Regions from separate parts of the Shewanella halifaxensis HAW-EB4 genome, predicted to be linked through region 1. Evidence: predicted binding sites of a transcription regulator. Region 1 holds the regulator's gene; each other region holds the start of a gene.

Region 1 (4,279 bases):
TGATGAAAAGTAGCGCCTTGGCGGGAAATGGTATCGTGCGCTTGCCAGAGATTTACTGCAGTGCAGAGCTCAACGCGGGCACTCTGGTACATCTGTTTGATGATTGGGCTATCTCAGATACGCCGCTTTATCTGCTCTATAACCGAGATCAATTTCAGCCAGCTAGGTTGAGGCAGTTTATCGAATTTACCATTCAAAACTTTATGAAATATGTCGAGTTACCAAATGCCTAAATAAGCTTAGGTAGCTGACCTCTTGAGGCTTGAGTCACTCGGGTCATCCATCTTTCGACCTAATTGCTATTAGAATGTAGATTTAAAGTTAAGTTTAACCTCCTGTTTATCTGATTTTGTCTTAGAATACTTTAAGAACAAAATAACCTTTTTTCGATTTGAGCCGTATTGCAGCTTAGAACGTTAAGGACATAAAAAGGGTGGAATGGATGAAACTACATAAAATTGCATTGGCTTGCGCCTTATTCCCCTGCTTTTTTGCACAGGCGGGGCAGGAGTATTATGAGGCGCGCAGCGATGCTATGGGCGGCGCAGGGGTTGCCGCTTCCAACAAAGAGGGCGCCGCCTTCGTTAACCCGGCCCTGCTTGCGATTAATGCGCATAAAGACAACTCTGCTGTACTGTTGATGCCTGTGCTAGGGATAGATGTGGCTGACAGCGATGACATGATAGATAAGTTCGACTCGCTGATTAATTCTTACGATGCTCTTGCTGCTGCAATTGATGCTGAGAACCGTGACGATATTACGAAGTTTCGTGATGATCTGGTTGGCGATCTTGAGTCTCTAAAAGGGACTTCAGCCTATGCCAGTGCAGGGCTAGGTTTCAGTGTTGCCATTCCGCACCAGAGAATGCCGATGGCTATCTTCTATAAGAGCTATGTTAACGCAGTTGGTGTGGCCGACATAGCCCAGTCAGATATCGATACGCTTAATCATTTGGATCCTGAAAATCCACCCGAAGTCTCTGATCTGAACTCACAAGGCCAAGTGGTTGGCGGTGCGATATCAGATCTTGGCGTCGCCTTAAGCTTCCCTCTCTCTATCGTGAATATGCCTATCTCTGTTGGAATATCACCTAAGTTTCAGCGAATTGATACCTACAATTATATCGCCAATGCAAACAACTTCGATGCCAGTGACTTTGATGACGTTATGTATCGCAATGATGAGACCAATTTTAATTTAGATGTCGGGGTGGCTATGCAGCCATTTGATGGCTTAACTCTGGGTCTATCAGGACGAAATCTGATCAGCCAAGATGTGGATACCATAGAGGTGGAAGGGCAGAAGTTTACTTACCGTGTTGAACCTCTCGTAACAGCAGGCGTAGCTTATGATTGGGAAATTTTATCGGTAACGACTGATATTGATCTGATTGAGAATAAGAAATTTAAAGAGCTGGATGGTACTCAATACTGGCGTCTAGGCGGGGAAGTGAGAGCCTTCAACTGGATGGCGTTACGCCTCGGTTATCGCCATGATATGAAAGACTCTACCGCCAACCTCTACTCTTTGGGCACAGGCTTTGCGTTCGGTGATTCATTTTTCTTAGATTTTACTGGTATGTTCGGCGATGACAATGCGGTAGGAGGGGTGTTGCAAACCTCCTATCATTTCTAACCAAGCTAACCCATTAGCTCTATTGTTGATTTAACGGTTAGGATAACAGCGCTACAGCCACATAAAGCCAGAGTGAATGCTCTGGTTTTTTGTTTGTCGACGCGGCCAATCAAGCGGCCTGCAACGAGGTACCCCAAAACGACTGACGGCAGTAACATCAATGAGATGTAAAAGTGCTCTAGGGTTAGCAGGCCTGCAAGTGCCAGAATGATCAAAGCGATCATCGAACTAAAGATAAAGAAGGCCGACAGGGCGGCGCGAAATTGGCCTGCATCTTTACCTGAAAGTAAAATGGCCAGCGGTGGTCCACCAATCGCGGCGATATTACCGAAGACGCCAGATAATACCCCAGCGATGAATAGGCTGAAACGGTTCACAGGAATGCTTAACTTCATTAGGCTCAGGCCGACGGCTAAGGCGACAATTCCAGCAATCGCAAGACCTAAGATCGGCTGCGGTGCGATTAAAATGAGGGTTGCACCTAGTATTCCTCCGGGAATACGGCCCAATAACGCGTACTGTAGACCGTTGAACTCGAGCTGACCTCGCTCCCGAAACAGTGTCAGTAACGCTATCGAGAACCCCATCATGATGACTGGCGCCGGAACTAAACTGGGATCGACGATATAGAGCAGCGGGCTTGCAACGACGGCTAGGCCAAAACCGATTAGGCTTTGGGTCAGTGCGCCACAAAAGATAATGAGCGAAGCGAGTAATAGTGTAGTGGGATCGATCATTAGGTTATCCAGCCATCTGGGCTAAAGTTAAGCGAGGAGGGGATCTCTACGCTCGACTTGAAGGTTTAGGTATTTTAACTTGCTACGAGGTAGCGGATCTCATATTTAGGCCAAAAACAGATAAGGACTGCTAAGCAGTCCTTATCTGGAGATCATGTTTACTGATAATCGGTGAAGATTATTCAAGTTCATCCCACTCAATACCCATCTCATCCATCAAACGCTTAACCTCAGCAGGCATGCTGTCGGGTTTATCTTTGGTAAGATCTTGATCGTTTGGTAGTGGCTGGCCAGTGTAAGCATGCAAGAATGCTTCGCATAACAGCTCACTATTAGTGGCGTGACGCAAGTTATTTACTTGGCGGCGTGTACGCTCATCGGTAAGCACCTTAAGTACTTTCAAAGGAATGGACACAGTGATTTTTTTCACTTGTTCATTCTTTTTGCCGTGTTCAGCATAGGGGCTGATATAATCGCCATTCCACTCAGTCATTGACTCACCTGTTATTTCTAAATTCGGGGCAGATTTTAACCCTTTAAATTGTGCAGTCAAATTATTGCCTCTTATTTATGACAATTGCAAATAGATTTCTATATGCATGGACGTCTAAACGGCTAAAATGGTTGACGAGGCGTGAGTGCTTAGGTACATTTAGACGTCCAGACATCTCTTGGCTGAAAATTAACAGGAAAAGGAGTAGTACATGACTGAGCGTAAACCAGCCACTGCGGCGGTACGTCAAGGAATTGAGTCCGATAGTCAGCATGGTGCCGTTGTTCCGCCGATTTATCTATCTACTAACTACTCTTTTGATGGCCATAACAATCCAAGAGACTTCGACTATAGCCGCTCAGGCAATCCAACCCGATCTATTCTAGGCGATGCCATCGCCGAGCTGGAAAAAGGCGCAACTGGTGTTGTGACCTGTACCGGAATGGCTGCGATTACTTTAGCGACAAGCTTGCTAGGACCCGATGACTTACTCGTTGTTCCCCATGATTGTTATGGCGGCAGCTATCGTCTATTCACCAATTTAGCTAAAAAGGGCCAGTTTAAGTTATTAGTGGTGGATCAAACCGACTCACAAGCGCTCAATCAGGCGATCGCCAAGAAACCTAAGATGGTCTGGTTAGAAACTCCATCGAACCCGCTGCTGCGTGTGGTAGACATTGAGGCTATCAGCTCAGCCAGTCATGAGGTTGGCGCATTGGTGGTTGTCGACAACACTTTTCTATCGCCAATTTTACAGCAGCCACTGCTTCTTGGTGCAGATATTGTGATCCATTCAACCACTAAATATATCAATGGTCATAGTGATGTGGTGGGCGGCGCGGTTGTGGCAAAAGATCCGGAGTTGGGTGAACTGCTGCACTGGTGGTCAAATACGCTAGGGCTAACGGGCTCAGCATTTGATAGTTATCTCACTTTGCGCGGAATTCGTACACTTGCAGTGAGAATTCGTGAACATCAGGCGAATGCACAGCGAATTCTTGATACCCTTGTTAACCATCAGGCCGTGTCCAAGATATACTACCCGGGACTTAAAGAGCATCCGGGTCATGAAATTGCGACTAAACAGCAAAAGGGCTATGGGGCCATGCTGAGTTTTGAGCTCAAGGGTAGCGAAGAACAGTTGGTCGCATTCTTAAAAAATCTTAACTTTTTTTCAGTTGCAGAAAGTCTTGGTGGCGTAGAAAGCTTAGTCGCCGTACCTGCAACTATGACGCATAGGGCGATGGAGCCAGAGGCACGCGCTGAAGCTGGGGTTAAGGATACGCTTATCCGTCTTTCTGTTGGTATCGAAGATGCTGATGATCTTGTTGCCGATATTGAAGCTGCGCTTAATGCCGCAGCCGCTTGTTAATTAAAGGGGTATACGATGGCACGCTGTCACTTACATAAATT
Region 2 (4,279 bases), 300 kb from region 1:
CTACACTTTTTGAGGCGTACGATCTTGCCAATGATGGCGAACCCGGCCCTGTTTTTGTCGAGATCCCGGTGAATCTTCAGCTCGACAGGGGCGAGATCTCAGACTTACCTATGTATAAAGCGCCGATAAAGTCATTGGCTCATGCAATCGATGCTCAATTAGCACAAGCGGTAGCGTTATTAGCGAATGCTAAAAGCCCCGCCATATTTGTGGGCTGGGGCGGCGTCGAGGCGAGTGATTGCACCGAACAGATCGCCGATTTACTTCACTCTCCTGTTGCGACAACACTGCAGGGGCTCAGTGCCTTCTCAGCAAAGCATCCGCTTCATACCGGAATGGGATTTGGCCCCGCGGCAGTGCCCGCTGCGACCAATGCCTTTAAAGAGTGTGATTGTCTGCTTGCCATCGGCACCCGTTTTGCTGAGATAGCAACAGGAAGCTTTGGGGTGATCGTGCCGGAAAACCTAATCCACATCGATATTAACCCGAACGTGTTTAATGCCAATTACCCTGCTAAAGTCGCCATAGAGGGAGATGCTGGCGCTGTTTTAGCCGCGCTATTGCAGATGCTCCAACAAACAAAGATCAGAGATAAAGATGCCAAAGCCATTAAACAGGCCATCAAGCGCGATAAGCAGAGTTATATTGATGAGTGGCTAGCTCACGACAGTGGTGACAGAGTTAATCCTGCCGTTTTCTTTCAACATCTTAGGCGGTCACTCGATGACGATGCCTTAGTGATCGCCGATGACGGAAATCATACCTTTTTAACCGCGGAGCTGATGCCCTGTTATCGGGCGAAACACTTTTTTAGCCCTACAGATTTTAACTGCATGGGCTATGCGATCCCGGCGGTTATCGGTGCTAAGCTTGCCAACCCTGAGAAACAGGTGGTTGGCATCATCGGTGACGGAGCATTTATGATGACTCAATCCGAGCTGTTTAGTGCCTCCTCTCTTGGTATTGGCGCTATCTTTACCATCTTTAACGATGGTGAGCTTGCTCAGATCTCGCAGGCGCAAAAAGTGCCTTACAATGCCGCAACCTGTACTGTCCTTCCCGAGTTTAAATTTAAGGCGTTAGTCGAGGCGACTGGTTGTCGCTACATTCGGCTACAGAACAATGACGAGGTGGCTGAACAGATATCCAAGGCCGTACTCTTAAGCGAGCAAGGAATACCTGTGGTGCTGGATGTCAATATCGATTACAGCAAGAAGACCCGCTTTACCAAAGGGATCATCTCAACCAATCTAAAGCGAATGAATTTGCCGACCAAAGTCAGGATGATCAGCAGGGCACTTTGGCGAAGAATTTAAAGCCCCATCCATGGTAAATCGTCATAAGTGTTCCAGACACAAAAAAACCGCCCTTGGGCGGTTTTTTTATTAGCGCTGAATAAACAGCGCTGAGTTAATCAATGAAGATTAAATACCAGCGTCAGCGCGTAGCACTTCAACTTTGTCTGTCGCTTCCCATGGGAACTCTTCACGACCGAAGTGACCGTATGCTGCAGTCGCTTGGTAGATTGGGCGAGCTAGGTTTAACATCTCTGTTAGACCGTATGGACGTAGGTCGAAGTGACGACGTACTAGGTCAATCAATAGCTCTTCGCCAACTTTAGCCGTGCCAAATGTTTCGATGCTGATTGACGTTGGCTCTGCCACACCAATTGCGTAAGACACTTGGATCTCACAACGGTCAGCTAGACCGGCTGCAACGATGTTCTTAGCAACGTAACGTGCTGCGTATGCTGCACTACGGTCAACTTTTGATGGGTCTTTACCAGAGAAAGCACCACCACCGTGACGTGCCATACCGCCGTATGTGTCAACGATAATCTTACGACCCGTTAGACCACAATCGCCTACTGGGCCACCGATAACAAAACGGCCAGTTGGGTTGATGAAGTATTTAGTGTCTTTAGATAACCACTTAGCCGGTAATACTGGCTTGATGATGGTTTCCATTACACCTTCAATCAGATCTGACTGGCTTACGCTGTCACAATGCTGAGTTGAAAGTACCACTGCGTCGATACCCGCAATGCTGCCATCTGGGTTATAAGCAAAAGTCACCTGACTCTTCGCATCTGGACGTAACCAAGGAAGTGTCTTGTCTTTACGAACTTCAGACTGACGCTTAACTAGCATGTGCGAATAAGTGATAGGCGCAGGCATTAGCGAGTCGGTTTCATTGTTGGCATAACCAAACATTAGACCTTGGTCACCAGCGCCTTGCTCTTTAGGGTCAGCACGATCAACACCTTGGTTGATGTCTGGAGACTGCTTACCGATAACATTTAGTATCGCACAAGAGTCAGCATCAAAACCCATATCTGAGTGAGTGTAGCCGATGTCACGTACAGTCTTACGGGTGATCTCTTCGATATCAACCCAAGCAGAAGTGGTAACTTCGCCGCCAACCATAACCATGCCAGTTTTAACATAGGTTTCGCATGCTACTCGAGCTTTTGGATCTTGCTCCAAAATTGCGTCTAATACCGCATCAGAAATCTGATCGGCGATTTTATCTGGATGACCTTCTGAGACCGACTCAGAGGTGAACAAGTGCTTTGCCATGATGGAAAATCTCGTCGTTGAACAATTTGAATGTGTAGAAGTATCTACATCTAGACGGCTATTCTAGTGTAAATCTGAGCCGATGACACCCCTTTCACTAAATTTTGTGCAGTCACGCGCGCTATTTATTGAGTAGATGCATGGGTAATGAGTGTTATGGTTTAGATTAGCTATTTGTAAAATAAGGTTATTATCAGGTTTTAAATAATGCTGTTTTCACTAGGGAATGATCAAAATTTACCATTTAAACGCTAGGTAATTGCCGCTACGAGATAAAAAAATAGACTTTAGGCGATAAAAGCAACTATTTGATGAGCTTAAGTTGCTTAACCTTTATTCAACTGCGTTAAAAGCGCTAATATTTTTCATTCAAGGTGAATTAAATTTGCGTCCTACTGCCTAGTAGGCGAAAATATGGCTCCAAAATTTGCTGTAGGGAAGGGAAAAGCAAATACAAACTTGTGGCCCTTTTCTTTATCTAAGCCTCAATACCTCAAAACGAAGCAGGAGAGAGCATGTCATCTCGTAAAGAACTCGCAAACGCAATCCGCGCATTGACCATGGATGCTGTTCAAAAAGCCAATTCAGGTCACCCAGGTGCACCTATGGGGATGGCTGATATTGCTGAAGTGCTCTGGAACGATTTCCTAAAGCACAACCCAAACAACCCTGACTGGGTTGATCGTGACCGCTTTATCCTTTCTAACGGCCACGGCTCTATGCTTATCTACTCTTTGCTGCACCTAACAGGTTACGCATTACCTATCGAAGAGTTAAAAAACTTCCGCCAGCTTCACTCTAAAACACCTGGTCACCCAGAATACGGTTACACACCAGGTGTTGAAACGACAACAGGTCCGTTAGGTGCTGGTATCAGTAACGCTGTTGGTATGGCGATTGCTGAAAAGACATTGGCTGCACAGTTTAACAAGCCAGGTCACGATATTGTTGATCACTTCACATACTGCTTCCTAGGCGATGGCTGTTTGATGGAAGGTATCTCTCACGAAGCCTGTTCTCTAGCGGGTACCCTAGGTCTGGGTAAGCTAGTTGCGTTCTGGGATGACAACGGTATCTCTATCGACGGTCACGTTGAAGGTTGGTTCACTGACGATACGCCTAAGCGTTTTGAATCTTACGGCTGGCATGTTATCGCTAACGTAGATGGTCACGACAGCGACGCTATTCGTGCGGCAATCGAAGCAGCTAAGTCTGTTACAGATAAGCCTACAATGATCTGCTGTAAAACCACGATCGGTTTTGGTTCGCCAAACAAGTCTGGTAGCCACGACTGTCACGGTGCACCACTAGGTGATGCTGAGATTGCTGCTGCACGTGAATTCCTTGGCTGGAACCACGCTGCATTTGAAATCCCTGAAAATGTTTACGCGGGTTGGGATGCTAAAGAAACTGGCGCAGCGCGTGAGTCAAGCTGGAACGATAAGTTCGCAGCTTATGAAGTAGCATTCCCAGAACTAGCTGCTGAATACAAGCGCCGTGTTATCACTGGCGAACTACCTGCTGAGTTTGAAGAGAAAGCACAAGCTTTCGTTCAAGAGTGCCAAGATAAAGCAGAAGGTATTGCTAGCCGTAAAGCATCACAAAATGCGATTGGTGCATTTGGTGCTATCCTACCAGAAATGCTAGGTGGCTCTGCAGATCTAGCCGGTTCTAACCTAACGCTTTGGTCTGGTTCTAAA
Region 3 (4,279 bases), 1.8 Mb from region 1:
AAGACACGATAAGCGCGGGTACAGATCTCAATTTTACGCGCCTTGGTATCGGCTTGGCCGACTTCGTCGAAGGCCATGATGATAGCGGCTGCGCCATAACGCTTTACCAGTTTAGCCTGTTCGATAAACTTCTCTTCACCCTCTTTGAGCGAGATAGAGTTGACGATACCTTTACCTTGAATACACTTTAGTCCCGCTTCAATCACCTCCCATTTAGAGGAGTCGATCATAATCGGCACGCGAGATATATCAGGCTCGGAGGCGATGAGATTGAGGAATTTTTGCATCACCTCAACGCCATCAAGCATGCCCTCATCCATGTTGATATCGATGATCTGCGCGCCGCTCTCCACCTGTTCGCGGGCAACCGATAGCGCCTCTTCATATTCGCCAGTCTTGATAAGACGCAAAAATTTAGCCGAACCGGTGACGTTAGTACGTTCACCCACGTTTAAAAATAGCGAGTTGTCATCTATGGTCAGTGGCTCAAGCCCGGACAGACGACAGGCCACGGGAATATCTGGGAGTTTACGGGCGTTATGTTTAATTACTGCATTGCGTATAACGCGGATATGATCCGGTGTGGTACCGCAGCAGCCACCGATAATGTTTAAAAAGCCTTCCTCTGCCCACTCTTCGATAACATCGGCCATCTGTTCTGGGCTCTCATCGTAGCCACCAAATTCATTTGGCAGGCCGGCGTTCGGGTGTGCTGAGACGAAGCATTCAGAAATTTTTGATAGCTCTTCCACGTAGGGGCGCAGCTCTTTTGGCCCAAGAGCACAGTTAAGGCCAATCGAAAGTGGCTTAACGTGACGCAGTGAGTTGTAAAAAGCTTCGGTGGTTTGTCCCGTTAGCGTGCGACCAGAGGCATCGGTAATGGTGCCTGAAATCATAATTGGTAGGCGGAAGCCTTGAGTGTCGTACACGGTTTCGATGGCAAACAACGCGGCTTTGGCGTTAAGGGTATCGAAAATGGTTTCCACCATGATGATGTCGCAGCCACCAGCAATCAGGGCATTGATAGATTCAATATAGGCTTCAACGAGCTCATCGAAACTGACATTACGATAGCCAGGGTCGTTGACATCTGGGCTGATAGAGCAGGTGCGGTTGGTCGGGCCTAAAACGCCTGCAACATAACATTGGCGCCCCGTTTCAGCTTCGACTTCATTGGCCGCTTCTCGGGCAAGGCGCGCACCTGCCAAGTTAATTTCGGCCGAGTGAGCTTGCATGTCGTAATCGGCCATGGCGATACGCGTAGCATTAAAGGTGTTGGTCTCGATGATGTCAGAGCCTGCTAATAGGTACTCTTTATGGATCTGTTTGATGGCACCCGCTTGTGTGAGCACCAACATGTCGTTGTTGCCCTTTACATCGCAATGCCACTCTTTGAACTGCTCACCGCGAAAATCGGCTTCATCAAATTTGCGATCTTGGATCATGGTGCCCATCGCACCATCGAGGATAAGGATCCCATCAAGAAGCTTTTGGGTAAGGACTGCTAAAACCTTGTCGGCAGTGTCTTGAGTATGTGCTACTGCGCTCAAGGCATGTGTTGGGGTACAGGTTGCCATAGATAATTCCTACCAGTTCGCAAAGTCATTTTTTATGTATGTAAATCATGTCCGCTATTTTCATTTAAGGCCTCTTCGTGATTGAGTGGCCATTTATTTTGTTTGGACATTTATACGTATAGACGTCCATAATACGTGAGAGGCGATAAAAAGTGCAAGTGCTAAAGCATGATACTTTTTCAGCATTAAAACCCAATGAATTTTAACTAAGTGTCTGATAAATAATGAAGGTGTGCGGGGATGATGCAAACCACTAAGGTGATTTTACTTCGACATGGTGAATGTGAGGGCGGCAATATTTTACGCGGTCAAGTCGATGTGGCCTTAACTGGGCAGGGTGAACAGCAGATGCGAAAGGCGTTTTCTGCGCTGAGTTTAGTATCGTTTCAGTCTGAAGCCGAGCCAGAATTAGCGGCACCGCAAGCGCCTGAAGTGGTGTTGAGTTCACCGCTTATTCGCTGCGCTACAATGGCAGGGAGGTTTGCACTGTTAAACCAGTTACCTTACTCAGTCGAAGCTGGGTTTAGAGAGCTGAATTTTGGCGACTGGGATGGACAAACATTTGATACTCTCTATCAGAACTATGCTCATGAACTTGATAACTATTGGGCTAATCCTTGGTTATTACCACCGCCCAATGGCGAGTCGATGCAGGCGTTTGAGTCTCGTATCGATACGGCTTGGCAGACGATGCTTAAGCAGCATCAAGGTAAGCGCGTACTGCTGGTAACTCACGGCGGCGTGATCCGTCATTTGATGGCCAAAGCGTTAGGTGTCAATCAAGCAGCGGGTTTTTATACTTCGCTTAAATTGTCCTATGCCGCCACGGTAGAGATTGATGTTTTGCATGATGGCGAGCAGCAGTACATGACCCTTAATTGGCGGTAAAGAAGGAGCTAGGGTTAAGAGAAGATTCTAGGTTTCAAAGAAGGTACTAGCTCATAGGAAAAGCAGGTCCTAGGAAAAGCAAAAACGGAAAAGCTGAAACGAACGGCCTGTGGCCTAGGGAACGTGACTGCGTCACTCACAGAACGCTGCGCTTACGGGAAAGATTAGAGGATATCGTTTCTTGTAGGTCGGGCTTTAGCCCGTCAGAAAAGCAGAGCGACCTGCGGCCTTTTGAGCGTGACAGCGTCACTGACGGAAAAGATTAGACAATATCGTGTCCCTGAAGCTGATTTTCCTCGCTCCGAATTGAAGCGTGTACCAGTAATGTAGCTAGATAAGAAAAAGCTCAGCACGCAAGTGCACAAAGGCGTGTTAAACTGCGGCGTTATCTTATTTGACGTTGCACTAATGCGCTAAAGTTAGCGTTAAATAAGAATGAAAGTTAGGTGCTTAACGGCATAAAGGGAACCGGAAGCTGACTGCAAGCAGTGGCTTAGTCCGGACTGTACCCGCAACTGTAGGGAAGCTTAGCCGTAGCGCTGCTTCTAAGTCAGATACCTGCCTAACTGATGTTGTTCAGTACGTATCAATAAGTACGTGTTGATAATTAGAAGTGTATCCATATACACATAAACTCGTGCGGGCGACTCGAGGGAGACAAGAAAGTGAAACTAAAGACAGGGCTTAGAGGCTGGGTCGAATGCCTCTCATGACAAAATGGGCTAGCATAAACAATCCTAGTACCCAAACCGATTTGGACGCAAAAACAGTGCTGTCGGTGAAAGACTTGAGCTGGCAGCTAGGTGGTAAAGCGATTTTATCGGGCATTGAATTTAGTCTAGCTGAAGGCAAGATGCTGGGGATTATTGGCCCTAACGGCGCGGGCAAGTCGAGCCTGCTGCGCTGCTTATACCGCTTTATTAAGCCTACAACAGGCTGCATTCATCTCTTTGGCGACGAAATTAACACCTTGTCGGCTAAGGCGTTTGCACAGCAAATTGCCGTGGTGCTGCAAGATACTCCGCATCATTTCGAGATGACCACTGCGCAGCTTATAGCCCTTGGGTTAACGCCTCACAAAAGTGCATTTGATTTTACCGGTCGCGCCGACCGCGCAGTGATAGCGCAGGCGCTTGAAAAAGTTGGCCTACAAGATAAAGCCAATCAAGCCTACGAGAGCCTATCTGGCGGCGAGAAGCAGCGAGCCTTGATTGCTCGTGCTGTAGTACAACGGCCTAAGTTACTTATTCTCGATGAGCCGACAAATCACTTAGATATTCGTTATCAGATCCAAACCTTAGAGTTACTGCGCAGCCTCAATATCACAGTCATCACCTCTATTCATGATCTTAACCTTGCCAGCGCGCTGTGTGATGAACTATTGCTGCTTGATAACGGTCGAGCCATAGCCTGCGGCTCACCTAAAGCGGTACTCACCGAGCAGCGGATCGCCGAGGTGTTCGATGTGTGCTGTCAAATTAGGCCGCACCCTCAGCATGGGAATCCACTTATCAGTTATTTCTATGGTTACGAGGCTGTCTCGGCAAACGGCGTTCATACAACCGCTGATATAAAGGCGGGTGTTCAAGTGAAAGCTGAAGCTCTGGCTCAAATGAAAGTTGGAGACCCTGATGAGTAAGGCCACAATCGCTAGCAACCCGCTAGCAATGACTTGTCGTCGCCGAACTGAGCATCTAGTGCTACTTATACTCACTTTTGTGGCATTGCTTACCCCGTTTGCGGCTACAAGTTTTGGTGCCGCCACTATTAGCGCTGTCGATGTGCTGAATGTGTTTAGCCATAAGTTATTTAAT

What was found. The regulator MetJ, encoded in region 1, represses methionine synthesis genes. The targets are predictions, from matches to a motif close to TAGACGTCTAGACGTCTA.
Region 2: metK (methionine adenosyltransferase) is a predicted target of MetJ. The motif match lies at 2,623-2,640, and genes of this name have one in related genera.
Region 3: metH (methionine synthase) is a predicted target of MetJ. The motif match lies at 1,689-1,706, and genes of this name have one in related genera.

Annotation. Positions count from the first base shown of each region.
Region 1 covers NC_010334.1:746,870-751,148, forward strand. The annotation lists gene SHAL_RS03170 (LysR family transcriptional regulator) at 1-233, shown strand, start outside; gene SHAL_RS03175 (conjugal transfer protein TraF) at 443-1,636, shown strand; gene SHAL_RS03180 (sulfite exporter TauE/SafE family protein) at 1,642-2,373, opposite strand; gene metJ (met regulon transcriptional regulator MetJ) at 2,552-2,866, opposite strand; gene metB (cystathionine gamma-synthase) at 3,078-4,238, shown strand; gene SHAL_RS03195 (bifunctional aspartate kinase/homoserine dehydrogenase II) at 4,254-4,279, shown strand, end outside.
Region 2 covers NC_010334.1:1,046,032-1,050,310, forward strand. The annotation lists gene SHAL_RS04305 (thiamine pyrophosphate-binding protein) at 1-1,316, shown strand, start outside; gene metK (methionine adenosyltransferase) at 1,425-2,579, opposite strand; gene tkt (transketolase) at 3,095-4,279, shown strand, end outside.
Region 3 covers NC_010334.1:4,213,752-4,218,030, reverse strand. The annotation lists gene metH (methionine synthase) at 1-1,577, opposite strand, end outside; gene SHAL_RS17920 (histidine phosphatase family protein) at 1,818-2,465, shown strand; cobalamin riboswitch at 2,893-3,045, shown strand; gene SHAL_RS17915 (ABC transporter ATP-binding protein) at 3,175-4,104, shown strand; gene SHAL_RS17910 (FecCD family ABC transporter permease) at 4,097-4,279, shown strand, end outside.